2 regions of the Cobetia sp. SIMBA_158 genome follow, and region 2 is predicted to be linked to the other one. Evidence: predicted binding sites of a transcription regulator. Region 2 holds the regulator's gene; the other holds the start of a gene.

Region 1 (15,989 bases), on a different contig from region 2:
GCCCTGTGGATAGAGATAGAAGCCATTACCGGCCACGGGTTAGTCGGGCTTGCCTGCAACCCAAGCCATGCGTGGGTCGCCCCGGCGGGTGGAATCTTACCGGTACTTGGCACCAACCCGCTGGCCTTTGGCTGGCCTCGCGCTGCCAGCCCACCTTACCTCTTCGACTTTGCTACCAGTGCCATCGCGCGAGGGGATATCGAGCTACATCGGCGAGAGAACAAGGCATTGCCTGAAGGCTGGGGAATTGATCGTTGTGGCCATCCCTCTCGCGACCCTGAAGCCGTGCTGGAAGGCGCTATGTTGACGTTCGGCGGCCATAAGGGGTCTGCCCTGTCCACCATGATTGAATTGATTGCAGGCCCGTTGATCGGCGACCTGACCAGTGCCCAGTCACTCAAGCATGATGCAGGGGCAGGAGGCTCCCCGTACCACGGAGTGCTACTGATCGCCATGGATCCGAAGCGCTTCCTTGGCGAGAGGACGGAACACTTCCTCCAGCAAGCCGAAGAGGTGTTCACCTCCATTACATCACAAGGTGCACGCCTCCCCTCACAGCGGCGTTACGAGGCACGCGAACGCTCTCAGCGCGAGGGTGTCTGGCTACCTGACCATCTTTATCAAGAATTATCATCATTACTGTAAAGATTTCCCCCTCTTACTACTACGGAGATTTAATATGCTATTGGAAGGAAAGATGCTAATCGGTCAATCCGCGATACTGGGCGACCAAGCCCCTATTTATGCCATCAACCCTGCTGACAATCAGCAACTCAGTCCCGCTTATCCAGGCGGTAAGTCATCCGATGTCAACAAGGCATGCCTGTTGGCAAGCGACGCTTTTGAGGTTTATCGCTCAACGTCGATCGAGAAACGCGCGCAGTTCCTGGAATGTATTGCCGAAGAGATCGAGTTGCTCGGTGAGCATCTCACTCAACGTGCTCTTCAAGAAACAGGGCTCCCGTCAGCACGCCTTGAGGGAGAGCGTGGAAGGACTTGCGGTCAACTTCGCCTGTTTGCCAATACGCTTCGTACCGGGGAATGGCTCGATGTGCGGATTGATCCAGCACAGCCAGAGCGGGCTCCCTTGCCTCGTGCAGATCTTCGACAGCAGCAGATTCCACTGGGGCCAGTCGCTGTATTTGGCGCCAGCAACTTCCCACTGGCCTTCTCTGTCGCAGGGGGAGATACGGCGTCAGCACTCGCAGCAGGCTGCCCGGTGATTGTGAAAGCACATTCTGCTCACCCCGGCACCAGTGAATTGGTCGGTCGGGCTATTCAAAAGGCAGTGAAACGCTGCGAGCTGCCTGAGGGCGTCTTCTCCCTGATATTTGGGTCAGGACGTGAAGTGGGCCAAGCGCTAGTGAAGCACCCAGAGATTCAAGCCGTCGGGTTCACCGGCTCGCGTAGTGGTGGCACCGCCCTACTGAACCATGCCCAAGCGCGTCCGCAGCCCATCCCCGTCTATGCAGAGATGAGCTCAATCAACCCCGTCATCTTGATGCCATCGGCACTTGAATGTCGCGCCGAGTCTCTGGGCGCAGCATTTATCGCCTCGCTGAACATGGGAGCAGGACAATTTTGCACCAACCCGGGCCTTCTGATCGCCCGACGTGGGGCTTCCCTGGAGGCCTTTATCGGTGCAGCACGCCAAGCCGTAGAGCAAAGCGCCTCCCAAACGATGCTGACCCCAGGCATCCATGACGCCTATGTAAAGAGTGTCGACGCACTAAAGCGCAATGACAAGGCACGTGAAATCGCTCGTGGCACCCAAGGCGAGGCAGCGAATCAATGTCGCACTGGCTTATTTGTGACCACTGCGACAGATTTCTTGCAGGACACCTCACTACAAGCCGAAATCTTTGGCGCGACTGCGCTTATCGTAGCGTGCGACAGTGATGAGGAAATTCGAAGCGTTCTCAAAGGTCTGGAAGGCCAGCTGACAGCAACCCTTCAGATGGACGAAGCCGACTATGCTCTCGCCTCAAGCCTACTCCCGATATTGGAACGAAAAGCCGGCCGCATCCTAGCCAACGCTTGGCCAACAGGCGTAGAGGTCTGCGATGCCATGGTGCATGGCGGCCCCTATCCGGCGACATCCGATGGCCGCTCAACGTCTGTTGGCACTGCCGCCATTCAGCGCTTCCTGCGTGCGGTGTGTTATCAAGACCTCCCAGAGGTCTTGCTGTCAGATGCGCTCAAACAGGGGAACCCCCTCTCCCTGAAACGCTTGGTGAATGGCAGCCGCGAACAATGAGCTCACGTGCACTACCGGTGACAGGCCTCGCCGGTAGTGCCCCCCAGGCACACCATGTATGCCTGGGGGGAGGAGCTCAATGGGCGCACCACTCTATCTCGAGGCTTCCACGCAGCTCGACAAATAGACTTCTGGGACTCCTTGTATACAATGTGCAAACTTATATCCGATGACAGGGAGTTCCCATGGCAGCGTTCAAGACTCGAGCTCAACTCGTCGCTGACGACCTGAGAAGCCGCATCCTCAGCGGTGAGTTCAAAGGGGGAACTCAACTGCGACAGGATGCACTGGCCAGCGATTACAGTGTCAGTCGCATTCCTGTCCGCGAGGCGTTGCTCACCTTGGAAGCCGAAGGGCTTGTAGAATTCCATGCTCACCGTGGTGCTTTCACCACGGAGCTCTCCATCGCCAAGATTCGAGAATTATTTGACCTAAGAATCTTGCTGGAGACTTACGTACTCCGCCACTCTATCGATCATTTGACAGCGCAAGATTTAGATAAGGCGGAGGCAATTCTCAATAAATACGATGAGGCCTTGGACGCCCGCGGAGAGATCGATAATTGGAGCGAATACAATTTTGCTTTCCACCAAACGCTATATGCGCCCGCCAACTTGCCAGAAACGATGGCGCTGATCAGTCACCTCAATACCAAGTCCGATCGCTACATTCGTATGCAGCTGCTGTATACCCAAGAGATCGAAAAAGCAGAGCGCGAGCATCACGCACTCTTGGAATTCGCGCGCCACGGCAAGATCGAAGAGGCTTGCCACCTCTTGGAAGTCCACATCAAGGAGGCCTGCGATGGCATTATTACGCTTCTGGAGAATCGCACGCTCCCCGAGGAACGCCTCTAACCTGCCCCCCCTCGCAGCGGGGCGCTGATACGCTGTCTCGGCGGGCCCTTTCAAATAGCGAAGCCCCCCTCCTGCCGCCCCGCGCAACCCGCCGGATAGGAGGCAAACGTGCGCGATCTCTGCCCGTCCTCTTTACCGTTTTCTTATCCGGCCTTAGATGTCGAGTCCGATGCCAGCCGCTGATCATGAGTACGCTTCGCCAAGTGGACAGGGGCCGATAAAACCAGGTACCTGAGGGCCCAAGCGCATGCCTAACGGATGCGCTATCGCTTCATGAATCGCAGACGAATGCCTGCCGCCATGCTCAGTCAGGCCTGCCCAAGCCTAAACGCCCCCCCCCCGATGACTGATACGCCAATGTATCCCAGTTTCCCTTTCGCGTAGCCCACGCCTCCTGCCCCCAGCCTAGCTTCACTCACAGGCTTCTTGCTCCCCCTCACCATGCCATGATTGATACCTCCTCTGCTTGGTGGTGCGGCCAGTCACCTGGCCTTAACGGTCCAATGAGTCATCCCCCATCGGCCCGTTCGTCTTGCCACACAAGAACGGCACGACCGACGCTCCCTCAGAGACTGCGCAATATCGACGAGCATTCGAGCGACCATGATCGCCTCGTTCAAAGTCGCGCAGGCGTCTAGCCTCCTCCGCCTGCGCCGGGTGATGCGTCCCCGATGGCGCCGAGTCGGGGGCAGCTCTAGCGACACTCCCCCGACTTTAGTCACAGGGTTATTGCTCCGGACGACCCGCTAACATATATTTTATACAATCGACAAAACAACAACACAGGGCAGACATCATGGGCTCGGTAAACCGCACACACGCGGCCGTCACAGCGGGTGACGACATCACGATCGTCGGAGCAGGGATTATCGGCGTGGCCTGCGCCTTGTCACTGGCTCGCAAGGGGAAGAAAGTGACAGTCATTGACCGCCAGCTCCCCGGGTATGGCGCTTCCTGGGGGAATGCCGGTCACATGGCCACCGAGCAAGTCTTCCCGATTGCGGATGCCAGCCTACTGAAAAAAATTCCGGGCATGCTGACAGACCCCATGGGGCCCCTGCGTCTGGATTGGCGACACCTTCCCCGCGCAACCCCCTGGTTCACCCGCCTCTTGTTCAACCTGCGCGCGAGCCCTTACGCCCAGAGCGTAACGGCATTGCGGGTCCTCAATGAATCCAGTCTGAGGGCCTGGCGCGCATTGCTCTCGTCCATCGGGGCGCAGGACCTTCTCAAGGACCATGGCTCGTTCCTGATCCATGAGCATGCCAGCACCCGCCGTGATCTCATGGCCGTCCACGCCCGAATGGCCGCGCAGGGCGTGACCGTCGACCTATGGGAAGGCGCAGCGATCCGTCAACAATTGCCCGCCCTTTCCTCCCGGATACAAGGCGGCTTGTGCTTCCCGGAGACGGGCCATGTCGTCAATCCGTTCACGGTAACCGAGGCGCTCGTTCGCGCAGCGCGGCACACAGGTGTCGAATTTCAGACGCAGGAAATCGTCGGAGGCAAACTGACCTCCAGCGGCGTGGCATTGCGCACGCATGATGCGCAAACGCTGGAAGCGTCCCGGGTACTAATCGCCTGTGGCGCGCATTCCGCCGCACTGACCAAGGCCCTGACGGGCGTCAACGTCCCGCTGGATACCGAACGCGGCTATCACCTGATGCTGCCGAGAGAAGCGGACCGCCTTCCCAGCGCCGTCACATCACTCGAGCGCCGCTTCATCATGACGCCCATGCAAGATGGACTTCGCCTGGCAGGCACCGTCGAATTTGCCGGACTGAAACGACCGCCTAACATGCAACGCGCCTGGCAACTTCACAAGTTGACCGAAGGATTGTTCGAGACTCCCCTCGACACCACGAACGCCACGCCATGGATGGGCTTCCGACCGTCACTGCCAGATTCGCTCCCGATTATTGACCAAGTACACAACGGCAGAGTGCTTCTGGCCTTCGGTCATCATCACCTGGGTTTGACGCAAGCCGCGATCACCGCAGAGATGGTCGCCCACCTCGCCAGCACGCGTCAGCCTTCCCTCGCAAGTGCCCTCCCCGAGATGACGCCCTATCGGCTCACTCGCTTTTAATCGCAATAACGACAACAACGCAAAGGAGAGATCATGTCTACCACTACGGGCCCAATACGGCTGCCAACCCTCAGTGAGGTGCTGGCCGTGATGGTCGGATTCATTGCCATCATGTTCCTGAGCATCAATGTGCTCCACCTTCCCATCCAACTGGCACTCTTTGCCTCATGGTTTCTGGTCATGGCGCTGGGGCTTAGGCTCAAGGTCAGTTATGCCAGCATGCAGGAAGGCCTCATCAATGGCATTCATAACGGCATGGAGGCCGTACTGGTCTTGACCACGGTCGGGGCACTGATCGGGACATGGATCGCCGGGGGGATTGTGCCCAGCATCATCTATTACGGGCTAACGGTCATGAATCCGCAGATATTCCTGTTTGCGGCCTTCGTGATCTGCGCACTCACCTCGCTGGCCACCGGCACCTCCTTCGGGACAGTCGGGACAGCCGGGGTGGCCATGATAGGGATCGGCCACAGCTTTGGCATACCGCTGCCGCTTGTCGCCGGTGCGGTGATCTCAGGGGCCTATGTCGGTGATAAGATGTCGCCGTTGTCCGATACCACCGTCATGACCGCCTCACTGTGCAAAGTCAGCCTGATCGACCACATTCGCTCGATGATGCTCGTCAGCGCACCCGCGATCGTCATTGCCTCGATCATGTTTCTCATCGTGGGCTTCTTTTATGTGAATGGCGACGTCGATACCTCACGCGCCACCCTCGCCATGCAAGCCCTGGAAGAGCACTTCACGATCAGCCCCTGGTTGCTCTTGCCTGCCGTGGTCATCATCGCGCTGCTGACGCGTAGCTACCCGGCGATTCCAGTCATTACCTTTGGCGCACTCCTGGGGAGCGTCTGTGCCTGGTGGGTGCAAGGGATCAGCCCGGTTGAGGCGATTCAGATCGCCTATGTCGGTAACGCGATGCATTCGGATGTCGAGTTTCTCAACACCCTGCTCAATCGAGGGGGCATTGAATCCATGCTGGGAGTCGTCGTGTTGATTCTCTTCGCACTGGGGCTGGGCGGATTGATGGAGCGTATCGGAATTCTCAAAGCCATCAGTGAAGGCTTCCTACGCTGGGCCAGCACTCCTGGGCGCCTGACGCTCTCTACCATGCTGGGGGGCTTCTTCGGTAACTTCTTCGGCGGAGCAGCCTACGTCTCGTTGATTACCGCCAGCACGATTACCGAGAAAAATTACGATGACCAGGGCATCGACCGGCGTGTCCTGTCACGCAATGCCGAAGCTGGGGGGACTGTCACGACCCCGATGGTGCCCTGGACGGATGGCGGGGTCTTCATGGCGACCACGCTTGGTGTCTCCACACTGTCGTATTTGCCCTTCCTCTGGTATCACATGCTGGTCTTGGCCATCACCTTGTTGTACGGCTACGCCAACATCGCAGTATGGCGCACGACGCCTGGCGCCAATAGCTCCACGCCCCCTGCCGTGATGCCCGCGCCGCAAGCGGCAAGTTGACGCCACTCCCGCCTCTCGCATGTCCTGGCCAGCCTCCTTGAGGCTGGCCTTTTTGACGGCCATCCGCGCCGCGCCTCCCTGACCGCCGGCGGCATTGCGCCTGCCTCGGCGCTCCTCGACCGCTCACGTCTACATCACGGCCCTTATTGAAGGTGAGTCGGGGATTCAAGCGCTTGCGCACTACCGTGCAGCCGCATTTCCTTCGTCAATGCACGACAATGCCCCGACCTGGCGACAGGACGGGGCATTGTCGTAGTGAGTGGGTCACATCAGGTGTACTCACCCGCTCTGACGGGCTACTGACCGCCAGCGTTAGCGCCGAAAGACCACGCTCAGATTGTTCGCCGGCATCTCGACCACCTTGTCGAGGGTCAGGCCGTTGCGCTCCGCCTCCTCGATGACCGCCTCCAGATCACGCACGCCCCATAACGGGTTGCGGCTCTTGAGCTGCACATCAAAGCCTTCGTTGCTCGGCGCCGTGTGCTGCCCTCCCCGCTTGTAGGGACCGTAGAGATACAGCACGCCGTCCTTCGGGAGACGTCGACCGGCCTGCAACATCAGCTCGGACGTGACTCGCCATGGTGATATATGGATCAGATTGATCGCCACCAGCGCATCGCAGGCCACCTCAGGCCACTCGGCCTGCACATCCAGCGTGATCGGCACCTTCAGGTTGGGCAGTGCGGCTTCGGCGCGCCAATCCGCGATGGATTCCAAGGCACGCGGGCTGGCATCACTGGGTTGCCATTCGAGATGAAGCAATCCGTGAGCGAAATGCACCGCATGCTCGCCGCTACCACTGGCGAGTTCCAGCACCTGACGCCGCTGTGCCAGCACATCCCGCAGGACATCAAGAATCACGTCACGATTGCGGGCGACCGCTGGGCTCGCGAGACGCTGACTGTGCGCTACCTCGGCATCCTGCTGCGATGATCGCGACGTCGCGCTTGGCAAGTCATCGGGTAACTCGGGGGTGGCCATGCAGCACTCCTTTCAACAGGGCAAATGACTCAGAACGAAAAGATGGCTAGATCATAACAAAGCGCCGCACCCCTGAGGGGTGCGGCGCTTGAGCAAACAGTGATTGGATCAGGCGATTTCGGTCAAGCTGTTTGAGTCAGGCCATTACAGACGACTCCGCTAGCGGGCACGCGCCACCGTCGAACGCGCACGCCAGAAATCCAGTACCCGCAGCGGGTCGCCCACTTCATGGGCCTTGTGTTGCGCGTTGTGCGCCATGGCACGCGTCGCATCACGGTCGCCCAGCAGGCGCTCAAGGGCGGCTGTCCATTCTGCCGAGTCATCCCCCACCAACAGGCCATCGACGCCGTCCTCGATCAGATCGACATAGGGCGCCCGGCGACTGTAGATGCCCACCCCGCCCATGCGGGTGATATCGAGAAATCGCAGCCAGGAGGCGGCACGGTTGTCGGAGTTTTCCATCAAGGGCGCCAGACCGATGGCGATCCGACGCCGCGAGCAATAATCCTGAAAGGCCTCCCAGCTGACGGCCTCCATCGTCTTGAGGCGGGGAATATCGCTGAGCGCCAGCGGCAGATGGCGGCCCATCATAAGTTCCACCTCACTGTCCGAATGCCGCGTCTGGATATCGCGCAGCACTGGGGCCAGCGTGAGGATGTCCACACGATGCGCCAGAGTGCCGTGAAAGCCGATGCACCAGTCGCTCTGCTCGAGATGATGCAGATCCGGCAGCATGCCGGTCAACGGCGGCGTCAACAGGCTGACTTTGGGATGCAGACTCGCCAGAGCGGCCTCCAGCTGCTCGCTGACCACGACGACCTCATCCGCCAGCGCGAACAATCGCTGCTGCAATTGAGCCGCTTCAGCCTCAGAGCCTGCTTCAGGGGTGGAGGTATCTTGCTCCGATGGCAGCAACTCAGGCGAATACAGATGATCGACGAGGTAGCAGATACGACCGTGCTGCTCACGATGTGCTTCCAGCATCTCGATCCATTCCCGCCCCAGGCTACGCGCGATCAGCAGGCAAGCGCCGGTAAGGCGCGCTTGGGCAAGCTTGGGAGAGAACTTCCAGCGGCGGGTTTCAAAACGCTCGACACGTGTGCCTTCCTTGCGCAACGCGGCCATGGCAGGCAGGAAGAAGTAGATATCTTCCAGCGCCTGGGCTTCATCACTGAGTACGATCCAACGAGGAGTGGTCGGGAAGGCGGTCATGTCAGTCTCCTTTACTCGAGGCATTCATGGTCCCGGCACGTTCGGCGTCACCGCCAAACAAGCGCGAGCGAGAGCACACACTGACTCTGGGACGCTTACTTTGAGCTTAATGATTTCTGGGCATCACACCACTCAAATTTTGCTGATGTGTAGCGGATGTAATCAACGTGTTACCTGCGTTGGACGCCAAATCGCCGCTGGCAGCGCCCTATTGGACGGTCCAAGTCCAGAAACGACAAGGCCCGCAGGGTAAGCTGCGGGCCTTGTGGGTTGATGAATCCGATGTCGAATCGGGTCAATTGCCTTGCGTGAAGCTGACTCTCATCACGCCACGCGTATCAGTTCATGGCGGTCTTCACCGAGCGCCGTGGCGCGGCGCACATCCTCCAGTCGCTTGAGCAGGTACTGGCCATAGCCAGTCTTGCTGAGACGCTGGCCGAGCGCGAACATCTCATCGTCATCGATCCAGCCATTGCCCCAGGCGATCTCTTCCAGGCAAGCGATCTTGAGTCCCTGACGATGCTCGATGGTCTGCACGTACTGCCCCGCCTCCAGCAGGCTGTCATGCGTGCCGGTATCCAGCCAGGCGAAGCCACGCCCCAAGCGCTCGACATGTAGGTCGCCCCGCTCCAGATAGGCATTGTTGATGCAGGTGATTTCCAGCTCCCCCCGAGAGGAAGGCTTGACGCGCTTGGCGATCTCCACGACATCGTTGTCGTAGAAATAAAGGCCGGTCACCGCAAAGGGCGAACGAGGATGGGCAGGCTTTTCTTCGATGGAAAGCGCCTTGCCCTGCTCGTCGAACTCCACCACGCCAAAGCGCTCCGGATCCTGCACCAGATACCCGAAGACCGTCGCCCCCGTGGCGCGGGACGCGGCGTGCTGGAGCTGACCCGTGAAGTTGGGGCCATGGAAGATGTTATCCCCCAGCACCAGGCAGACATCATCATCACCGATGAAGTCCTCGGCGATCAGGAAAGCCTGAGCCAGCCCATCAGGGCTAGGCTGCACGGCATATTCAAAGCGAACGCCATATTGCTCGCCACTGCCCAGCAGCTGCTGATACTGCGGCAAGTCCTCAGGCGTCGAGATGATCATGATGTCCTGGATGCCGGCCAACATCAGGACCGAGGCGGGATAGAAGATCATCGGCTTGTCGTAGATAGGCAGCAACTGCTTTGAAACGCCTAACGTGATCGGGTGCAAGCGAGTGCCGGAGCCCCCCGCGAGAATGATGCCTTTCCGTGCCATGTTACGCTCCCTGTCCCTGCTGAATTTCCGCTGTCGTCGCGGATCAGTCAGTGCCTACGCTCCCTGACCCAGTGAACTGACAAGCTCACCGGGCTCCCTGACGCAGCATCTGATTCAGCTCATAGCGTAAACAGCAAGAAGGCCGCCTGCAGCATGGTTTTCGCCGCAAGATTGCGCATTTTATTGCTATTTATACTGCTTATCAAAATATCACTAAATCAATATATACAGCTCAGAGCTGGGCAAGGCAGGAGCATGATGAGACTCATGCCAAGTCACCTCAGGCAGTTGAGTCACTTCACCTCCTGCGCGTTGCCCGGATCAGATCTCGGCTCCCAGACGCTCTCCCTGGTAGCGGCCATCACGAATCCGCTGCCACCACTCAGGATTATCCAGATACCACTGAACCGTCTTGCGCAGGCCCGACTCGAAGGTCTCCCGCGGCCGCCACCCCAGATCACGCGCTATCTTGTCGGCATCAATGGCATAACGCAGATCGTGCCCGGGCCTGTCGGTCACGAAGGTGATCAGATCACTGTAGTGCGCAAGGCCTTGAGGCTTTTGCGGTACCAAGGCTTCCAACGTCTCACAGATCAGGCGAACCACGTCGATATTGCGCTGCTCGTTATGCCCGCCGATGTTGTAGCTCTCCCCCAACGGCGCCTCACACGCCACCTTGATCAAGGCACGCGCGTGGTCCTCGACATACAGCCAATCGCGCACCTGGTGGCCATTGCCATACACCGGCAGTGGCTTGCCCGCCAGGGCATTGAGGATGGTCAAAGGGATCAGCTTCTCGGGGAAGTGATAGGGGCCATAATTGTTCGAGCAGTTGGTCATCACTGTCGGTAGACCGAAGGTTCGCTGCCAGGCTCTTACCAGGTGGTCCGACCCCGCCTTGCTGGCCGAATAGGGCGAACTCGGCGCGTAGGGTGTCTGCTCCGTGAAGCCGGGGTCATCCTCAGCAAGATCACCAAACACCTCATCGGTCGAGATGTGATGGAAGCGGAACGTCTCAGCCTTGGCAGGATTCACCAATGCCAATTGCTTCCAGTAACGGCGTGACGCCTCCAGTAACCGGCAGGTGCCCATGACGTTGGTTTCGATGAAGGCCTCCGGCCCATCGATGGAGCGATCGACATGGCTCTCGGCGGCAAGGTGCATGACGATATCCGGCTGATGCACACTGAAGATTCGTGCCAGTGCCTCAGCATCACAGATATCCGCATGCTCGAAGACATAGCGCGGATGATCACTGACGGACTCCAGCGAATCCAGATTGCCCGCATAGGTCAGCTTGTCCAGGTTGACCACTTCATGAGACGTCGAATCGATCAGCTCGCGCACCACGGCAGAGCCGATGAACCCGGCTCCACCGGTAATCAGGAACTTCATGCTTCACCTCAGCCACGCACTCGGCGCAGAAAGAAAATTGAGAGTGCAGAGAATCAAGGGTCAGAGTCATGGGGCTGCCACACAACGTCCCCAGGCTCGTCCCTTGTTGTCTCTCAGATGATACGCCACCGCCCCGCCCGCCCTTGGCCGATTAGCGTGCAGTATCACAGCTGAAATTCCTCGCCCGAATGGCATACCCACATAATGAGAACCAACTTATATAGAGAGCCAGATGACTCCGTCTCCAGTATGACAGGCACAAAAAAGCCCCGAACGCGTAGCGAACGGGGCTTTTCACTCTCTCGTCCATCATGAGAGAGGCCTGGCTTGCAAGGTGGCTAAAGGATGAGCCTCAGGGCTTGATGACACGCAAAATCTGACGGCAGCAATAAAGCTCACTGACTCCTGGCGCTGTCACAACGCCCTGTCACAAGGCTCTGTCACATGAGCCCGGGTCAAAGATCCCCGTTGTCAGCAGGCACGAACCAGGAAGCCTTCTCACCTCGCGCGGCGGCCTTGCGATCATCACGCTGCCGCTCCGCTTCCAGCACACGATATTGGAGACGATTGATCCACTCGAAGCCAAATCCCGGCAAGGGGGAAAAGGGAGTCGTGCGACTCATCCCCCACAGTGCAAAGCGTGTACTGCCCTGCTCTGCTTCACCACGCCCATGCATGCCATAGGTATTGGCGATCAACAGTGTGTTGGCCTTGACGGCAAAGTGCTTGACCTCGCCTAGACCAAATCGCTCGAGATCCCCTTCATCCACACGGAAAGACCCACGCTGCGTGTATCGATTGGGGTGGTCGCGTGCAATCAGGCTCATGTGTCTTTCCCACGACAGACGCGCTGACGACATGCGCGTGGAGCCCGGGACAAACATGAAAGGCCCTTGTGCAGGTGTCACATCCTGAAGATACAGCCAGAACTTCATGGTGGGCTGGAAGGTATCCACATGCAGGGACTTCTGGGGGTCGCGCTCATGGCTTTCCAGCACGCCATTGTGAATACGCTCCAGATGCATGATGGGCTGTCGCGCATGTCCACTGCAGTAACGCATCAGGCGCCGGAATCGCTTGTCACGCATCAAGGCCTGCATTTCCGGCAAGGCTGCGACATTGTCCGGCGCCATCACACGACGACGGGTCAAGGTATCTGCCTGGCGGCACTGACGAATCTCGCCACGTGCCCCCTCAGCCTCCCTGACCAGCCGCTCATACTGCTCCGCAGGCAGAAAATCCTCCAGCAGCAGATAGCCATTCTGCTGAAAGGCCTGACGCTGTTCCCGTGGCACCCCATAGGCAAACCAGGCCTGACGTACACGCATCATCCAACGCGCGGCGCGCAAGCGCACAAGATGAAGCCCGCGACGGTTCAGCCCGGGGTTCCCCAGCACAGGATTGGCCACAAAGGACTTGGCACCTGTCAGTACCGCAAGGCCGGCAGACAATGTCTTGAGATGGCTCGACATGAAAAGGCCTCTTTACATCTCGTGAGTGCTTCTCCACTCCTGCGTCTGCGAATGACACAGGAGCCGGAAGAATCCTTCTACAATCGCTTGGTGGCAAGAGCTGGTACTGGCGGCTTATGACTGGACACGTCCGAATCAAAAACGCCGTACTGACGCAGAAAATCAAAGCTTTATATGCCTCAAAAATTTTCGATTTCACCCCAGTCTTCGGCAGCCAAAATTACCGCAGAACGTTTAGAAAGAAGATGTCTGACAACTTCTGTTACACTTTCAACGCTTGGTGAAAGTCGTAAAAATCACGAATGTTGCAAATAGGACGGTGCATGCATCAGACCATCCATGAGCAAAAACTGTTATAAGGCCGCTCAATCCTGCTGGCAATGCGCTACAAAGTCCGGTTTAGGCAGTTTTCATGCATTACTCTCGTCTGGGGCTTCCCCCCGCCGCCAGGCAGAACTTCAAGAAACCGCCCAAGGGTGCCCCCATTTGGACCGAGCCTTTGATGCCAGTGTCGGCAAGATCCGAGCTCGGGTTGCAGCGCCTGCCCACCACGTGCCAGATGGCACCCAAGACAGATGAGCCGGCGCTCGTCGCTCCGACACTCCCTCAATACCACCTTGAACAAGCCCATGCCCTCGGCCAAGCGAAAGGCCACCTCGCAACGCCAGGCCAACAACCGCACCAAACCTCAGACTTTCAAAACATCCTCTTTGACGGGTGAATTCTTTTTCAAGTCAACTGCTACTTCTTTACCGACAACACTATCAAGAAATTTTGGGGACATCCCGTAGCCCGGCCTTACACTCTTCACAGCATCCGCGGTAACCACCTCCCCAGCCTTCAGATCCTTGACGAAATATAGGGAGCGACGGAATTGAGCGTTCCCTTGCTCGCTTGACTTACGGCCATAGTCGATTTTTCCGAGTGCCTGCCAAGCAGTCTTGGTATCGCGACAAAGTGCGGCAAGCTCTGCCGGTTCAAGCGAGAAGCTGTCATCAGGGCCACCTCCGTCGCGGTCCAGGGTAAAGTGCTTCTCGATCAGGCTGGCACCCAGCGCCACACTAGTGATGGCGGTTGTATTGTCGATGGTATGGTCAGAGAGTCCAGTTACCAGGCCAAAGCGCTCGATCATGTCAGGGATAGTACGCAGATTGTAGTCTTCAGGTGGTGCCGGGTAACCGCTGACGCACTGCAGGATGGCCAATTGCTCACATCCGGCACCGCGGGCGGCGTCAACAGCCTCCTGGATCTCTTCGGCGTCGGCCATCCCGGTGGAGATGATCATCGGCTTGCCTGTCTTGGCCACATACTCGATCAACGGAAGATCTACGGCCTCGAAGGAGGCAATCTTGTAGGCCGGCGCGCCGAGTTCTTCAAGAAGATCCACAGCCGTGGTGTCGAAGGGCGAACTGAAGATGGTGATGCCCAGCTTGCGGGCGTGTTCGAAGAGCGGCTGGTGCCACTCCCAAGGCATATGCGCTTCTTCATAGAGTTCGTAGAGGGTACGTCCATCCCATAACCCCCCTTTGATCTTGAAGTCCTCACTGTCACAGTCGAGCGTGATGGTGTCAGGGCGGTAGGTCTGCAGCTTGATGGCATCTGCACCGGCCTTGGCGGCTTCCTCAATGATACGCATGGCCGTTTCCAACTTGCCGTTATGGTTGGCAGAGAGCTCAGCGATGATATAGGGAGGCTGATCGGCCGCGATACGACGGCCAGCGATTTCAATAGGGGGTAGCATCATGAGACGTCAGGCTCCTTGAAGTGCTTGCCATTCGCTGCGGAGTAAACCGAAGCCAATGACGTCGTGATAAATGTGACCATCAAAGTGATGGTCACGGAGATGAGCTTCACGGATGAAGCCCAGCCGCTCGTGAAATTTGAGTGAACGCACATTGCCGGCAAGCGCTTCACCACACAGCTTGTACAGCCCTAACTCTCCGAAGGCATGCGCTAGTGCGGCTCGTCCTAGCGCTTGGCCGCTGCCTCGCGGCGCCTGGGGAGCGAGATAGAAACCCCATATCGCACGCTGAGCCTCAACATCCTCAAGCTGAATGTTGACAAAGCCGAATGGCCGTCCTTCCGTTTCGGCCAGCAGCAAATGGCGATGTGGCTCTTGTTGGGAACGATGAAACCAGGCGCGATGCTCGGCCTCGACGATTTCATGCTGGGTATACATGAAACGACGTACCTCGGGATGGTTGCGCCATTGGCGCACCTGAGCGAGATCTGCTTCCTCAAGAGGGCGCAAGATAGTAGCCGACGGTGTCATACAGATACGTCCTCCTGCAGTATGGTATGGCAGAGAGTCATCACCCCCTCACCTGATGTCAGCTGAGCGGCGGCGTGGCTCATTGCCTGCAGGGGATGGGGCACTTGGAGGGCGGAAAGATGGTGGCACAGCCTATCGGCAAGCTGTTCCGGCCTGCCCAGACAGATCGCCGCCCCGGCTGCATCCAACGCTCGGGCAATGCCCTCCTGGTTCTCGGCCAGTATGAGCATCAGTGTGGGTAGGCCCAAGCAACAGCGCTCCCAGGAAGTGCTGCCTGCGGCGCCGATGGCGAGATCCGCTTCGGCCATGCGCCGAGCCATATCCGACACGCTGACCACCACCTCGGTGGGCCACGGCAATTCAGCAGCCGAGGTCTTGACGTCATCCAACCAAGGGGCCGTGGGGCCCATCACCACGGTGATCTCGAGTTCATCGGGAAGATGGCAAGCCTTGAGAGTGTCGAGCACCCGACCAGTAGCATTATCCTTGTCGACGCCGCCCAAGCTTATCAGCAAACGTTTGAGCCGCGGTTGCTGGCGTCGGCGAGCCTGGCTATTCCCCCGCATTTCGGCAAACTCCGATCGCAAGAGAGCAAACCGGGGGCCGGCCAGCACCTGGCAAGCTGCTGGCACCAGACCAATATAATCCTCGGCCGCACGACCCTGATTCTGATCGAGCAACACATCAGCGTGATGATGGCGGTCGGCCAAATCGTCAATGACCA
Region 2 (15,989 bases):
CAGGGCGGGCACGGAAGCCTCATCTGCCGGGCCCGCCAGCGCCGGTGTCTTTGCCACCGGCGCGCTGGCCCAACCGCTGGACAGCCTGAGCGGCGTCGGCCCCGCGCTGAGCGAGAAGCTGTCGCGCCTCGGACTGGAGCGCGTCGCAGACCTGCTGTTCCATCTGCCACTGCGCTATCAGGACCGGACCCGCGTCACGCCCATCGGCACGCTCAAGAGCGGCATGGAAGCGGTGGTCGAAGGCGAGGTGACGGCCTGTGACATCGTCAAGGGCCGTCGCCGCAGCCTGCTGGTACGCCTGCGCGATGGCAGCGGCATCCTCAGTCTGCGCTTCTTCCACTTCTCCCCTGCCCAGCAGCAGCAATTCCAGCGTGGCCACAGCGTGCGCTGCTTCGGCGAGGCACGCGCCGGGGCCACCGGTCTCGAGATCTACCATCCGGAATACCGCCTGCTCAGCCAGGGGGCCGCGCCGGTGGAAGACCACCTCACGCCCATATATCCGGCTACCGAAGGTCTCAATCAGGCGCGCCTGCGTGCCCTGATCGCCCAGGCGCTCAAGCAGCTCGAGGAGACGCCCCATGAGCTACCGGACCTGATCCCCGAGGCGCTGCGCACGCGCTTTCGCCTGCCCGGCGTGATCGAGTGCCTGCGCTTTCTGCACGAGCCACCGCCGGATGCGCCCGTCGACCAGATGAGCGACGGCGTGCACCCGAGTCAGCGCCGCCTCGCCCAGGAAGAATTGCTCGCCCACCAGCTGAGCCTGCGTCAGGTGCGCGCGCGTATCCAGCAGGATGGCGCGCCCTCGCTGAGCGCCAGTGGCGGCCTCAGCACGCGCTTTCTCGCCCAGCTGCCCTTCTCGCTGACCGGCGCCCAGCATCGCGTGCTGGAAGATGTGCGCCGCGACCTGGCGCGCGAAGTGCCGATGCTGCGCCTGGTGCAGGGCGATGTGGGGTCGGGCAAGACGGTGGTCGCCGCACTGGCGGCGCTGATCGCGATCGGCGGCGGCTGTCAGGCGGCCTTGATGGCGCCTACCGAGATTCTCGCCGAGCAGCACTATCGCAACTTCCGCGAATGGCTGGAGCCGTTGGGCATCGAGGTGGCGTGGCTGGCCGGCAAGCTCAAGGGCAAGGCGCGGCTGGATGCCAAGGCCGCCATCGCCGATGGCCGGGCCCGCATGGTAGTCGGCACGCATGCGCTGTTTCAGGCCGATGTGACCTTCCAGCGCCTGGGGCTGGCGATCGTCGATGAGCAGCACCGCTTCGGCGTGCATCAGCGCCTCGCCTTGCGGGCGAAGGGGGAAGCCGGTGGCCTGACACCGCACCAGCTGATCATGACCGCGACGCCGATTCCGCGCACCCTGGCGATGAGCGCCTACGCCGACCTCGATCTGTCGGTGATCGACGAGCTGCCGCCGGGACGCACCCCGGTGCAGACCGTCGCGGTGGCCGACCCGCGCCGCCCCGAGGTGGTCGAGCGCATCCGCGCCGCCTGCTCCGAGGGCCGCCAGGCCTATTGGGTGTGTACGCTGATCGAGGAATCCGAGGTGATGACCTGCCAGGCCGCCGAGGTGACGCGTGACGAGCTGACCGAGGCGCTGCCGGAGCTGTCCATCGGCCTGGTCCATGGCCGCATGAAGGCAGCCGAAAAGGCCGAGGTGATGGCGGCGTTCAAGGATGGCGAGCATGACCTGCTGGTGGCGACCACGGTGATCGAGGTCGGGGTCGATGTGCCGAATGCCAGCCTGATGGTGATCGACAATCCCGAGCGTCTCGGCCTGTCGCAGCTGCACCAGCTGCGTGGCCGTGTCGGGCGTGGCAGCACCGAGAGCTTCTGTGTGCTGCTCTATCATCCGCCGCTGTCGCAGCACTCCAAGCAGCGCCTGGCGGTGATGCGCGAGACCACCGACGGCTTCAAGATCGCCGAGAAGGACCTGGAGCTACGCGGGCCCGGCGAAGTGCTGGGCACGCGTCAGACGGGGCTGGCGGGGATGAAGATCGCCGATCTCGAGCGTGACAGTGACCTGATCGCCCCGACCACCACACTGGCCGATGCCATCCTCAGCGAGGCCCCGCAGGCCGCGGAGCCCTTGATTCGCCGCTGGCTGGGCGAGGCGGCCGGGCAATACGGCGCCGTCTGAGCGCGCTGCCCGCTGCTTCTCTGTTCATCCAGGCACTCGATCACCCGACCCGCCGCGCCAGTCGCTCAGACAGTACTTGTCTTACAGCACTTGTCTTTCAGTACCGGTCAGTCAGGACAGGTCAGCTGGCGCGGCTGGCCTTGATCAGCTGGGTGCCGGCGCTTTCCAGTGGCTGCAACAGCCGCAGCACCAGAATCAGCTGTGACAGCGCCAGGCGTCCAGTGGTGGATTCGACCTGCTCGACCTCGGCTTCCAGTGCCGCGATCTCATCTTCGCTGTCCAGCGTGACGGCGATCTCACCGCCCGCCTCCAATTGCTCTCCCAACGCCGTCAGCTGCTGACTCAGGCGCTCGCCATGGCGCAGCAGCGTCTCGATGCCACTGCTGGCCGAGGCGGTCGATTCCAGTTCGCCACGATGCGCTGCCAGTGCCGAGAGATAGCCGAGCACGGTATGCGCGTGGAGCAGGAAGCCGAAGCCCGGCTCGACATCGCGACGGAAGTGGCCGGGCTCCTTGCGCGCGGTGGCCAGCAGATTGGAGAAGGCCGCGTCGGCGTTGTGGGCATTGCGCCGCGCCAGACGGTAGGCCAGATCATCGCGCTTGCCATGGCGGTACTGGGATAGCACCTCGCCCAGATAGCGGCCGCTGGTCTTGAGGCTGACGCCGGCCTGACGGTAGAGCTTGCGGCCCTGCCAGTCCGGCAGGATCAACACCACCGACAGCCCGGCCAGCAGGCCACCGACCAGCGTATCGAACAGCCGCGGCCAGATGAGATCGAAGCCATCGCCGACCTGGTTGAAGCACGCCAGCACCATCAGCGTGATGGCGGCGGTGGCCAGGGTATAGCGCGAGCCACGGGTGGCGAAGAACAGCACCCCCGCGACCACGGCGATCCCGGCCTGGATCGTGGGCGCCGGGAACAGACTGATCAGCGCCCAGCCGGCGACCAGACCGATCAGCGTGCCCAGAATTCGCTGCGCCAGCGTGCGGCGCGTATCACCGTAGCTGGGACGACACACGAACAGCCCGGTCAGCAGTATCCAGTAGCCCTGGGTCGGGTGTACCGCCAGCAGCACGCCATAGCCGGCCACCAGCGTCGCGGTCAGGCGCAGCGCATGGCGGAAGATCGGCGAGCGCGGCGTCAGGTGGCTGCGGATACGCTCGAACATGTCGCGCGTGCCGTGGGGCGAGCGGTCCAGCAGGCTGTTGTCGCTTTCATTGCTGACGGCTTCGAGATCATTCAGGCGCGCGATCTGGCCTTCGATCAGGCGCAGGTTGCTGGCCAGTGCCTCCAGCGCCTGCATCAGATGGTGCCACTCGGGCCGCTGCTGTTGCTTGAGATAGACGAGCGAGGCATTGAGGTCTTCCAGCGCCTGCTGGCTGTCACTGGCATCGAAGAGCTGGCGCATCAACAGCGCCTTGCCGAGCCCGCGACAGGCGCGCCCCTGCTGCTCCAGCAGGCGCTGACAGCGGAACAGGATGTCGTGATGGAAGAAGGCGTCGGTGAGCTGGCCGTAGGGATAATGACTGGAGCTGGCGCGCTCGTGGAGGTCCTGGGCGATGAAGTAGAGGCGCAGGTAGCGGTCGAGCTTGGTGGTATCGCGCCGCCCGGCGAGACGCCGGAAGACCATCTCCTTGGTCTGGTTGAGCGCCACCACCACGCGACCGTTCTGCTCGGCCAGCGCCAGACGCCGGGCAGACTGGTCGACATTGCGCAGCGGCTCGAACAGCTGCGCCTTGAGAATCAGGTAGCGCCCCAGCTCACGATAGAGCGTCGCCATGCTGTGCTTGAGCGGCTGGCGCGAGAACAACGCGCACCACACGACCGAGAGCAGGCCATACCAGGTCGCGCCCACCACCAGCAGCAACGGCTGAACCAGATTGATGCCCAACCCCGGCTCCCGCAGCCATTCGGGCAGGCTGCGCTCCAGCACCGCGATCTGACCATCTCCATGCTGCTGCTCGAGGCTGATCATGGTGTAGACAGCCAGAATCAACGAGGCGCGCGCGATGGCGCCGTAGCGGGCATCGATGGCGCCCAGCATCGGCATCGCGAAGGTGGCCAGCGCCAGCCCGATCACGAAGGGCAGCGGCATGCCGAACAACAGCTCCACCGAGACGGCGGCGATGCTGAAGCAGGCCAGCGTCATGCCCAGCGCGCGCAGTCGGCCGCGCCAGTGATCATCGGTTTCCGCCAGCCCCGAGGCGATCACGCCCAGAAACAGCGGAATCACCACCGCCATCTCGTCGAGCCAGAACCCCACCGCCATCACGCCACCCAGCGCGATCAACATGCGTAGCGAATAGCTGAAGGCATCCAGCGTCCACAGACGACGCAGGGAGTGCATGAGGGAGTCCAGGAGAGAGCGTGTCATGAAGTGTTCCGTGACCAGGGCGCCGGGCAGCGCATTAGACTTTAGATTTATATCGCTAGCATAACACCCCGTTCTGCCGTGTCCGAGAGCCATGGCGCATGCAAGCGTTGGCGGGCGCGTCGAATGTCGAATCGCCGCGACGTGCCACTCTGAAGACTCCTGACCTCATTGGCTTTCATGGAGAATACCGATGCATCCTCTAATCGAACGCGTCACTGGCTCCCTCGGGCTGTCACCGGAAATCGCCGAGCAGGCGGTCGGCATGGTTCTCAAGTTCGTGCGTGAGCAGGGGCCGGATGGCCCGGCCGCTTCACTGCTGGGCGCCATTCCGGGGGCGGAAGGCCTGATCGGCAGCGCAGGCGAGGAAGCCGCCGAGTCCGGTGGCGGTGGCCTCATGGGCGGCCTGATGGGCGCCGTCAGCGCCTTCACCGGCGGCAGCGGTGGCGGTGCGCTGGAACTGGGCCAGAAGCTGATGGGGCTGGACCTGAACATGGACCAGGCGCGCGGCGTGGCCGATGAGACGCTGAGCTATGCGCGCGAAGAAGCCGGCGATGGCGTGGTCGACCAGGTGCTCGAAGGCATCCCGGGCCTCAAGCAGTTGCTGTGACGCCTCGAGGGCGTTGAGAGGGTCTTCTCGAACAGCCCCTCGCAAGTAAAGGCTCGCAAGAAAGGCTCGCGACAACTGCTCGCGACAACTGCTCGTGACAACTGCTCGTGACAAAAGAACGCCCCGCTGATTCTCTCAGCGGGGCGTCTTTCGTTCATGCAGGCACGGCACAGGATCATTCAGCGAATGCGCTTGAGCAATGACTGCAAGCGGTTGAGCTGGGCCGAATCGCCGACCAGACGCACGCGCTGGTCCATCAGGCCTTGCAGGAAGGCACGCGGCGAGGGCTTGAGCAGAAAGGCCACCGCACTGTCGCTATCGGCGAAGCGCAGCTCAAGCTCGGTATCCACCGGCAGGCCACTGCCCGTGCTGACGCCCGCGTGGGACATGCGGTAGTGACGCGCGATGCTCATGTCTTCGGTCGCGACACCCCAGTCCAGCGGACGCTTTTCCAGCTCGGCACGAAATTCGGGGTCGCGCTTGAAGGCCCGCTTGAGCAGCAGACCCAGCACCCACAGCAATATCTTGAGCTTCATGGTGTCATTCCTTGAATCGCGAAGCGTCGGTCACGCAGGCCATATGAAAATGCCACCGGCCCCGCAGGGCGGAACCGGTGGCATCAGCATGACAGCCGACAGGGCTTTTGATGACGACGATTGAAAGCCATGGCGACAGCCACCCCGGGTCTGCGCTGAAGCACGAGCCGAGGTTACTTGGTCACTGCATCCTTCAACGACTTGCCGGGTTTGAAGGCAACGGTCTTGCTGGCCGGAATGGTCAGCGGCTTGCCTGTCTGAGGATTCTTGCCGGTACGCGCCGCACGCTGGCGCACGGTGAATGACCCGAAACCGATCAGTGAGACGTCATTGCCTTTGGCCACGGTATGAGTGATCTCGTCGAGAATCACGTTCAGTACCTGACTGGCCTTGTCCTTGGATAGATCCGCACGCTCGGCGATGGCCGCAGCGAGTTCTGGCTTGCGCATGAAAAGCCCTCCTGGTTTGGCATTCTGCACGGGCGGCCAAGCCGCCGTTTCCATTGTTGTTCTTGCACTTGCTAGCGGTGGCGTATGGCGGCGACGCAATCCGCTCCCGGCAAGCTTTGCCGTATCAAACCTGTCGATGGCAGCAACCTGTCAGACGACGCTCGCTGAGCAGCATGTCTGACGGAGCATTCACTATCGTGCCTGACCGCGCTGGCAGCAAGGGATTTACGACCATCGATCATGGCATCGCCTAGCCTAGCAACGGCGGCGCCTGCCGCGCTAGCTCGACTTTCCTGCGAACGGCGGCGCCTGTCAACGCATATCCAATCAAGCGTTCGTTCATATCCAGTGCACGCGCTTCGAGGTCATCGCCTTCACCGGTGATTTCCCAGCGCGCCACGGCCGAACGCGGCGGATAGGCCACCACCGGCAAGACCGGTGTCTTGACCAGCACCGGCCACGCCTTCCAGTCGAGTACGCTCGGCTCACCACACAGGTTGGCCGCCAGGGTGCGCGCGGCCATCTGCAGCGGCTGGACATACATGGCATTGACGCCCTCGACGCTGGCGCAATCGCCCAGCGCCCAGATATGCGGCTGGGAGGTGGCCAGGTGGCGGTCGACACGGATGCCGTCGCCGCCGGCGCTCAGGCCCGCGGCCTGCGCCAGACGAATGCGCGGCGCCAGCCCGGTGGCCAGCAGAACCACGGAGCCCGTCAGGCGACGACCGCTCTGCAGGCGCACCTCGACCGGCGCGGCCTGACGCTCGGCCTCCTCGCCCGAGCTGGCGGCGATGGTCTCGACCATCTCGCCCTGGCGACGCGTCACACCGAGCCCATCCAGCGCCGCGCCCAGACGCTGCCCCAGTGCTTGCGGCAGCAGCCCATCCAGCGGAGTTTCCTCCGGCGCGACCAGCGTGACGCGGTGGCCGGCGGCCGTCAGATCATTGGCGTATTCACAGCCGACCAGTCCGGCACCGACAATCACCACGTGCCCGTCTTCCCCACGCTCGCGGGCCTTCGCCAGCGTCGCGCAGAAGGCCGCATAGTCGTCGAGATCATTGATGCTCTGCACGCGTGAGGCCACTTCCGCGGCGACGGGGAAGGGACGACGCGGCGCGGCGCCGAGTGCCAGCACCAGCTCGTCATAGGCCAGACACTCCTCGCCCAGCCATAGCTGGCGGGCATCACCGTCGATGGCAGTGACGCGTTGATGGGTACGCAGCTCGGCATTCAGCTCGTCCACCAGCGCCACCGGCGCCTGACGCGACAGATCGGTGGCCGACATCTTCTTGGCGAAGGCGGTGGACAGCATGGGCTTGGCGTAATCGTGGCCGCTGTCCTGGCTGATGAGGATCAGCCGGCTGTCCTTGTCACGCGCACGCAGCGCGCGCGCCAGACCAATGCCCGCCATGCCGGTACCAATGATGACAAGGGTGCGAGGGTCGCGCATGGCACCATCTCCTGAGATCGATCCGAGGGAAGCGCTGATGAAAGAGCGCCAGCAGCGTCCGTCATGAACGCCGATGAATGCGCCCAGCATACCAGCCCGCCAGCAGTGCAGGCATGCCTGAGCGGGAGGCCTTGCCGCCCGGCCATGCTAGACTCGCCATTTCGTCATCCTGACAGGGAATTCACCGTGGTCCGATGCCCAGCAGGCGAGCCTCATCGCGCAGCGCTCACGCCACAGACCTCCACCTGTGAGGCGCCTCATTCGTCAACCGAGACTCTATGCCAGCCTGCGCCTCGCTGGCCTTCGCACATGCGCGCCGCACCCGCTGCTTCGGCGGCGGTGCGCCGCCATTGGCAGCCGGCTGCCACGCTGCAAGGTGTCATGCCGGCCGGCTGGTGGGCGTGGCTCTCCTCGACGGACTCGCTGACCCAGCGTCTTGCCAGCGCCATGCAGCAGCAGGATGAACGCGATGGCCAGCCAATCCAGGGCCTGCGCGTGCGCCTGCTGCTGCAGGACACCGGCCCCGCGCGGCTGGATGAGGCACGCCTGCTGGGCATCGGCTCACGCCGGCATGTCTGGCGGCGCGAAGTGGCGCTCTGTCATGGCGATACGCCATGGGTGATCGCACGCTCGCTGGCGGCGCTGGACCTGACCCACGGTCATCGCCTCTCGACGCTGGGTGAGCGCTCGCTGGGCCATTGGCTGTTTCGCCAGCCCGACCTGACCCGCAGCGCCATCGATGTCAGCCGTGCCCCGCTGGTGCTTTCGAGCCCCAGGCCGCTGGCCCGCACCACCAGCCTGTGGATGCGCCGCTCGATGTTCTCGCATGGTCGCTTCAAGGTGCTGGTGCAGGAGGGCTTCACACCGGCCTTCCAGCACGCGCTGCAGCTGGCCTGAGCCTTGCGCCCGACTGGCCTCGTTTCCCTCTCTTCCCTTGCCCACTACCACCCGCCCAGGAGCCCCGATGACCGCGTCATCCACTTCCGCCGCTTCGCGTCCTTCCAGACTGGCCGACTACCTCGCCCTGACACGGCTGGACCGCCCCATCGGCACCTGGCTGCTGATGTGGCCGACCCTGTGGGCACTGTGGCTGGCGGCAGATGGCATTCCCGAGCGCACGACCCTGCTGATCTTCATCGCCGGGGTCTATCTGATGCGCGCCGCCGGCTGCGTCATCAACGACTACGCCGACCGCCATTGGGACAAGCATGTCGAGCGCACGCGAGACCGGCCGCTGACCTCGGGTCGCATCTCGGAGCGCGAGGCGCTGACGCTGTTCGGGGGGCTGGTCGCGGCCGCCTTCGTGCTGGTGTGCTTCACCAACCTGACCACGGTGCTGCTGTCGATCGTCGCCGTGCTGCTGGCGGCCAGCTATCCGTTCATGAAGCGCTTCCATCATCTGCCCCAGGTGGTGCTGGGCGCCGCCTTCGGCTGGGCGATTCCGATGGCCTTCGCCGCGACGCTGGAGGAGGTACCGACCTACGGCTGGTGGCTGTTCGCTGCCAATCTGATGTGGACGGTGGCCTACGACACCGCCTATGCGATGGTCGATCGCAACGACGACCTCAAGGTGGGCATCAAGTCCACCGCCGTGCTGTTCGGGCGTGCCGACAAGCTGATGATCGGTCTGTTGCAGCTGGGCATGCTGGCGGTGTTGATCGGCATCGGCCTGCAGCTGGTGCTAGGCATCTTCTACTGGCTGGGGCTGGCCGCCGCCGCCGTCACCTTCGTCTGGCAGCAACGTCTGATCCGGGAGCGTGAGCGTGCGCCCTGCTTCCAGGCCTTCCTCAACAATCATTGGACGGGTCTGCTGATCTTCGCCGGTATCGCCCTGGCGACCTGGCCGATGAGCTGACGCCTGCATAAACATTAGTATTATTTAATTTAAAGCGACCCCTGCCCTCTGTTGCTCCCCAGCCCACGGTTCATGCCTGCCTGCCGCGCCTCCAAGGTGGCTGGCAGGCTTGCGTGCAAGCTGCCATGCTGGCAGTTGTCATCTCGTTGTCATATAAGCGGGTTGTAATCGTCATCGACTTGTCATTCTGGCGCGTGCGCCGACTGCTGCATGGGATCTAGCGATGAGCTCCAAGACCGTACTGATTGTCGACGATGAATCCTCGATTCGCGAGATGATCGCCGTTGCCCTCGAAATGGCGGATTACCGCGTGCTGGAGGCAGACAATGCCCAGGACGCCCACGCCATCGTCGTCGATGAAAAGCCCGATCTGCTGTTGCTGGACTGGATGATGCCGGGTACCAGTGGCCTGGAGCTCGCGCGGCGTCTCAAGCGTGACGAGACCACCTCGGAGCTGCCGATCATCCTGTTGACCGCCAAGGGCGAGGAAGACAACAAGATTCAAGGCCTGGAAGCCGGTGCCGACGACTACATCACCAAGCCCTTCTCGCCGCGCGAGCTGGTCGCCCGTCTCAAGGCCGTGCTGCGTCGCACCACTCCCAAGGGGGTCGAGGAGGCGGTGGAAGTCGAGGGCCTGATGCTCGACCCGGCCAGCCACCGCGTCACCGCCCATGGCAACTCGCTGGATGTCGGCCCGACCGAATATCGCCTGCTGCAGTTCTTCATGACGCATCAGGAGCGTGCCTACACGCGCAGTCAGCTGCTCGATCAGGTATGGGGCGGCAACGTCTATGTCGAGGAGCGCACCGTGGACGTGCACATCCGTCGCCTGCGCAAGGCGCTGGGCACAGGCCATCAGCATCTGATCCAGACCGTCCGCGGCACCGGTTACCGCTTCAGCGCTCAGGCCTGAGGGATTCATGCGCTATTGGACCAACGAGCTATGGCGCCTCGGCTACCTTGCCGGTGGCTTCGGCCTGATCGGTGGCCTGCTGGGCCATCTGGGCTGGGGCCTGGCGCTGGGTCTTTCGCTGTATCTGTTCGTCCATCTCAAGCACTTGAAGAGCCTCTACACCTGGCTGATCACCAATCCCCATGAAGAGCCGCCGCCCGGCGATGGCGTCTGGGGAGACCTGCTCGATCGTCTCTACCGCTACCAGAAGGGCCAGCGTCAGGCTCAGGAGCGACTGCGCAGCATCCTCAACCGTATCCAGGAATCCTCCGAGGCCATGCGCGACGGCCTGGTGATGCTGGACAACCACGGTGACATGGAATGGTGGAACAGCGCTGCCGAGCAGCTGGTCGGCCTCAAGGCCAGCCACGACCGCGGCCAGCACATCACCAACTATCTGCGTGACCCCGTCTTCATCGACTACTTCAATCGGCTGGCCTACCGCGAGCCGCTGACGCTCCAGTCGCCGCTGTCTGACAACCTGACGCTGCAGATCTCCATCACCCTGTTCGGTGACAACGAGCGTCTGGTCATGCTGCGTGACGTCACCCGCCTCTATCGTCTGGAAGAGATGCGCCGCGACTTCGTGGCCAATGTCTCCCATGAGCTGCGCACGCCGCTGACGGTACTGGCCGGCTATCTCGAGACCTACTCCGATTACGCCGATGACCTGCCACCGCGCTGGCAGCGTGGACTGGGCCAGATGCAGAGCCAGACCGACCGCATGCAGCACCTGGTCGAGGACCTGCTGACCCTGTCACGCCTGGAAACCGACGAGCTGTCCGACAATGGTCGCTGCATCGACATGAGCGCCCTGCTCGGCCATATCCGCGACGACGCCGAAGGCCTGTCCCAGGGGCGCCACACCTTCTCCATCGAAGCCGATGCCAGCCTGTCACTGCGCGGTGAGGAGCAGGAACTGCGCAGCGCGATCTCGAATCTGGTCTTCAATGCGGTGCGCTACACCCCCGAAGACTGCCATATCACCCTGCGCTGGAAGGCGGATGACCAGGGCCTGCTGGTCGAGGTGGAAGATGACGGGGATGGCATCGACCCGGTGCACCTGCCGCGCCTGACCGAGCGCTTCTACCGCATCGACAAGGGCCGCAGCACCGCCACGGGAGGCACCGGCCTCGGGCTTGCCATCGTCAAGCATGTGCTGATTCGCCATCAGGGCCATCTGGAGATCGACAGCCACCCCGGCGAGGGTGCGCGCTTCCGCTGTCACTTCCCCGACGAGCGCGCCTGTCAGGCAAGCGCTCCCCAGGCCAGCAGTGCGCTAGCCCAGTGATGGGCTGATTCCGTGATGATCTGACCCGGACGCCAGCCCAACGCAGAACGCCCCGCAGCCACCTCGAAAGGAGGCGACTGCGGGGCGTTTCGTTTGGTCAATCAGACGACACTGCGGCTATTTCAGCGACGTGCCAACCTAGCGACGAGTCAGTTCAGCGACAAGCCAGCTCTGCGACAGGCTGTCTCAACGACGCGGCGCCGGCAACTGACGGTAGTGGCTCTGCCACATCAGTACCGCCCCGGCGACGGCGCCCGGGATGAACAGCAGATTGGCCAGCGGCACCAGCGTCATGACGAACACCGCGGCGCCGAAGGTCAGTGAGGGCCACCAGCGCGCCTTGAGGCGCTGCTTCATGTCACCGAAGCTGACCTGATGGTTGTCCATCGGGTAGTCGAGGTACTGGATCGACATGCTCCAGGCCGAGAACAGCCCCCACAACAGCGGCGAGAGCAGGTTCAGGCCCGGGATGAAGCCGATGATGAACAGCGCGATCATGCGCGGGATGAAGTAGCCCAGCTTGGCCATTTCACGCCCCAGCGAGTCGACGCCGATCTTCATCAGGCCGCGATCATCATCGATCAGGGTGCCATCCAGACGGTGCTCGACCTTCTCGGCCAGAATGCCGTAGAAGGGCGCGGCGATCAGGTTGGTCACCAGGCTGAAGGTGAAGAACACCACCAGCAACAGACTCACCACCAGCACCGGCCAGATCAACCAGCTGAGCCAGTCCAGCCACGCCGGTACCTTGAGCATCCAGTAATCGATCCAGCCACCGAACTGGTTGAACAATACCCACAGCGTGATGCTGTAGAGCACCAGGTTGATCGCCAGCGGTACGAATACGAAGCGGCGCAGCCCGGGGGTATAGACCATGCGGGTCCCGCGGACCAGCGCCGATACGGCATCAATCATGCGACGTCCTCGTCATCTCAAAAGAACCGGCCAGCCAGCGGGCTGACCGGAGCCACACCCTAGCACTCCCGCCTGCGCGGCGCAGCTGTCGGCCGCCTGACATCGCTCGCGCTCCCACGACGCAATCGCCCCGCGGCCTGCCGGTGGGCAGGTGCGGGGCGAAAGAGGCGACACAGGGGCAGAGAAGCGCGTCAGCTCACTTCTTGTCCAGGTCCTGCGGCTTCAGGTCATGGGTATCGGTGTGACGCACGTCCACGCCCTTGACCAGGAAGATGACGTACTCGGCCAGGTTGTCGGCGTGGTCACCGATGCGCTCCAGCGCACGCAGAATCCACATCACGTTGAGCACCGGCGTGATCTGGCGCGCGTCTTCCATCATGAAGGTCATCAGCGAGCGCATCGCGCTCTGATATTCCAGATCCACCGAGGCATCTTCACGCAGCACCTTGAGGGCAAGGTCGGTATCGAAGCGCGCGAAGGCCGTCAGGGAGTCACGCACCATGCTGCGCACGTGCTGGCTGAGATGACGCACCTCGACCATGCCGCGCGGGCTCTGGCCATTCTCGACCAGCGAGATGGCATTGCGTGCGATCTTGCTCGATTCATCACCGATACGTTCGAGATCGGAGGTGGCGCGGATGACGGCCAGCACCAGGCGCAGGTCGGAGGCCGCCGGCTGACGGCGGGCCAGCACCCGGGTGCACTCGTCATCGATCTTGAGCTGCATGTCGTTGACAGCCTTGTCGTTGTCGCGCACCCGCGTGGCGGTTTCACTGTCGCCTTCCAGCAATGCCGTGACGGCATCCTGCAGCTGCTTCTCTACCAGTCCGCCCATGGCCAGCAGGTGTGTCTTCAGTGCATCCAGCTCGTGATTGAACTGCTCTGAGATATGCTTGCCGTGCGAATCGCTGGTGATATCCATTTCCCTCTCCCGGAAAGTCGCCCACCGAGTCAGGGGGCGTGACATGAATGACGTGACAAGTATGGCCCACTACTGACTGACACAGCGGGCTCCCCCTCAGCATGCCGACACTTGATTGCAGTTATGTTTCACCCATGGCGCAAAGGCGGTATCTGGCCGCCATCGTCAGCAATATCAGGGCGAAAAGGCTACCTGGCTGCACGTTCGCGCATGAGAGCGCTAACCGAAACGCCCCGTGATGTAGTCTTCCGTCTGGCGGCGCCGCGGGTTGGTGAACAGCTGATCGGTCGGGGCGAATTCCACCAGGCGGCCCTCATGCAGGAAGGCGGTATCGTCTGACACCCGCGCGGCCTGCTGCATGTTATGCGTGACGATGATCAGCGTCAGGCGCGAGCGCAGCGATCGGATCAGCTCCTCGATCTTGAGGGTCGAGATGGGGTCCAGCGCCGAGGCCGGTTCATCCAGCAGCAGCACCTCCGGCTCGACCGCCAGTGTCCGCGCGATCACCAGCCGCTGTTGCTGGCCACCCGAGAGCCCCAGCGCGCTGTCGTGCAGGCGGTCCTTCACTTCTTCCCACAGCGCCGCGGAGCGCAGGCAGGATTCGACCTTGTCATCGAGGTGGCGCTTGTCATTCTCGCCGACCAGCCGCAGCCCGAAGGCCACGTTCTCGTAGACCGACATCGGAAAGGGATTTGGCGTCTGGAAGACCATGCCTATCCGGCGGCGCAGCATCGGCACGTCCACGCCGCGCGCATGAATGTCCTCGCCCTCGAGCAGTACCTTGCCGGAAAGACGTGACTGTTCGTCGAGATCGGTCATGCGATTGAAGGTACGCAACAGACTCGACTTGCCGCAGCCGGAAGGGCCGATGAAGGCCGTCACGCGCTTGCGTGCGATCTGCAGGCTGACATCCTCCAGTGCGCGTCGCGTCTGGTTCTCCTTGCCGACACGTGCCTGATAATCGAGGCTCAGGTGGCGGGTTTCCAGGCAGATGTCCTCAGCCGGCCGCGCAGGCGTCTCCTGAAGAAACAACTGGGGCTTGGGCTGTTCAGAGTCACGCCTCATTCGGTGGCTCCCTTGTAACGTTGTGCCAGCATGTGACGCAGGCGAATGGCACTCAGATTGAGGCATAGAATCACGACCACCAGCACCAGCGCGGTCGCGTAGACCAGCGGCCGACTGCTGAAGGCATCGCTGCTCTGGAAGGCCAGATCATAGACCTGATGCCCCAGATGCATGAATTTGCGGTCCAGATGCAGCCACGGGAAGCTGTCATCCAGCGGCAGGTCCGGGGCCAGCTTGACCACTCCGACCAGCATCAGCGGCGCGACTTCACCCGCCGCACGCGCCACGGCCAGAATCAGCCCCGTCATCAGCGCCGGCGAGGCCGCCGGAATCACCACGCGCTTGAGCGTTTCCAGACGTGTCGCCCCCAGCGCCAGCGCGCCTTCGCGCAGACGACGCGGCACGCGCGCCAGCCCCTCTTCCGTGGCGACGATCACCACCGGCAAGGTCAGCAGGGCCAGCGTCAGCGAGGCCCACAGAATGCCGCCGGTCCCGAAGGTCGGCGTCGGCAGCCGCTCGGAATAGAACAGCTCGTCAATTCCGGCGCCCAGCCCATAGACGAAGAAGCCGAGACCGAACACGCCGTAGACGATGGAGGGCACCCCGGCCAGGTTGCGCAGCGCGATGCGCGTCAGGCGCGTCAGGCGCCCCTGATGGGCCACCTCGTGCAGATAGAGCGCCGCCATCACGCCGAAGGGCATCACCATGATCGACATCAGCACCACCATCAGTACGGTGCCGAAGATGGCGGGCCAGACGCCACCGAAGCCCTCGGTAGGCGCGCCGGCCACGAAGTCGCGGAAACGCTTGAACGTCATCATCAGCCGGCCGCTGAAGCCCATCGCATTGGGCCGCCAGGCATTGCGGATATCATCGAGCGCGATGCGGCCTTCGTAGCCGCCATTGCCGCCCAGCAGCAACTGACCGCCCGCCAGGGCATCACGCAGGGCACTCAGCTGACCTTCACGCTCGATGAAGGCGCTGCGCACCTCTTCCAACTCCTCCTGCATCTCCTGCTCGAGCTCAGCATCCTCATGAGTCTGCGCCGCTGCACCGTCAGCAGTGGCGCTGCGCCGGGATTCGAGCGACTGCTGCAACGCCTGATAGCGACTGCTCAAGACTTCACTGTCCAGGCGTAGCGCCTGCAGCTGACGGCGCTCGCTCTCGATCATCTTCAGGCGGGAAAACAGTGGCTCGGCGTCCTCGGACAAGGGCCGTGCAGGCCCGTCGCCGACATCGGGCGTGTGGTCCATCTCCCCCGTCATCGGGTCACTCAGCGCCCGTGGCATGCCGTAGAGAGTGCGGCCATCGCGCATTTCAAGCATCAGCGCCTGGCTGGGGAAGGTCATCCTGTCGAGCAGCGTCTCCGGCAGCCACTGCCAGCTGGCCGCGGCCCCGTCACGTGAGGATGTCTGCAGCAACCACCATTGCTGGCG

Evidence for each region. Region 2 encodes PhoB, which activates phosphate uptake and scavenging genes when phosphate is short. Its sites were predicted from a motif close to TGTCATANNNNTGTCANA; they were not measured.
Region 1: the regulator PhoB is predicted to act here: its motif matches at 9,033-9,050, upstream of R2R70_RS05405 (glycosyltransferase family 1 protein).

The regions. Positions count from the first base shown of each region.
Region 1 is NZ_JAWJYL010000002.1:322,395-338,383, forward strand. Features, by position in the region: gene R2R70_RS05375 (Ldh family oxidoreductase) at 1-645, shown strand, start outside; gene R2R70_RS05380 (aldehyde dehydrogenase (NADP(+))) at 680-2,257, shown strand; gene R2R70_RS05385 (GntR family transcriptional regulator) at 2,443-3,114, shown strand; gene R2R70_RS05390 (FAD-dependent oxidoreductase) at 3,875-5,203, shown strand; gene nhaC (Na+/H+ antiporter NhaC) at 5,237-6,682, shown strand; gene R2R70_RS05400 (DUF938 domain-containing protein) at 6,995-7,663, opposite strand; gene R2R70_RS05405 (glycosyltransferase family 1 protein) at 7,823-8,875, opposite strand; gene rfbA (glucose-1-phosphate thymidylyltransferase RfbA) at 9,200-10,126, opposite strand; gene rfbB (dTDP-glucose 4,6-dehydratase) at 10,448-11,521, opposite strand; gene R2R70_RS05420 (phytanoyl-CoA dioxygenase family protein) at 11,977-12,993, opposite strand; gene pseI (pseudaminic acid synthase) at 13,682-14,737, opposite strand; gene pseH (UDP-4-amino-4,6-dideoxy-N-acetyl-beta-L-altrosamine N-acetyltransferase) at 14,744-15,265, opposite strand; gene pseG (UDP-2,4-diacetamido-2,4,6-trideoxy-beta-L-altropyranose hydrolase) at 15,262-15,989, opposite strand, start outside.
Region 2 is NZ_JAWJYL010000005.1:261,914-277,902, reverse strand. Features, by position in the region: gene recG (ATP-dependent DNA helicase RecG) at 1-2,137, shown strand, start outside; gene yccS (YccS family putative transporter) at 2,259-4,511, opposite strand; gene R2R70_RS10560 (DUF2780 domain-containing protein) at 4,702-5,118, shown strand; gene R2R70_RS10555 (hypothetical protein) at 5,298-5,654, opposite strand; gene R2R70_RS10550 (HU family DNA-binding protein) at 5,828-6,103, opposite strand; gene R2R70_RS10545 (NAD(P)/FAD-dependent oxidoreductase) at 6,354-7,553, opposite strand; gene R2R70_RS10540 (chorismate--pyruvate lyase family protein) at 7,863-8,450, shown strand; gene ubiA (4-hydroxybenzoate octaprenyltransferase) at 8,518-9,408, shown strand; gene phoB (phosphate regulon transcriptional regulator PhoB) at 9,632-10,321, shown strand; gene phoR (phosphate regulon sensor histidine kinase PhoR) at 10,329-11,651, shown strand; gene cysZ (sulfate transporter CysZ) at 11,838-12,566, opposite strand; gene phoU (phosphate signaling complex protein PhoU) at 12,763-13,488, opposite strand; gene pstB (phosphate ABC transporter ATP-binding protein PstB) at 13,708-14,553, opposite strand; gene pstA (phosphate ABC transporter permease PstA) at 14,550-15,989, opposite strand, start outside.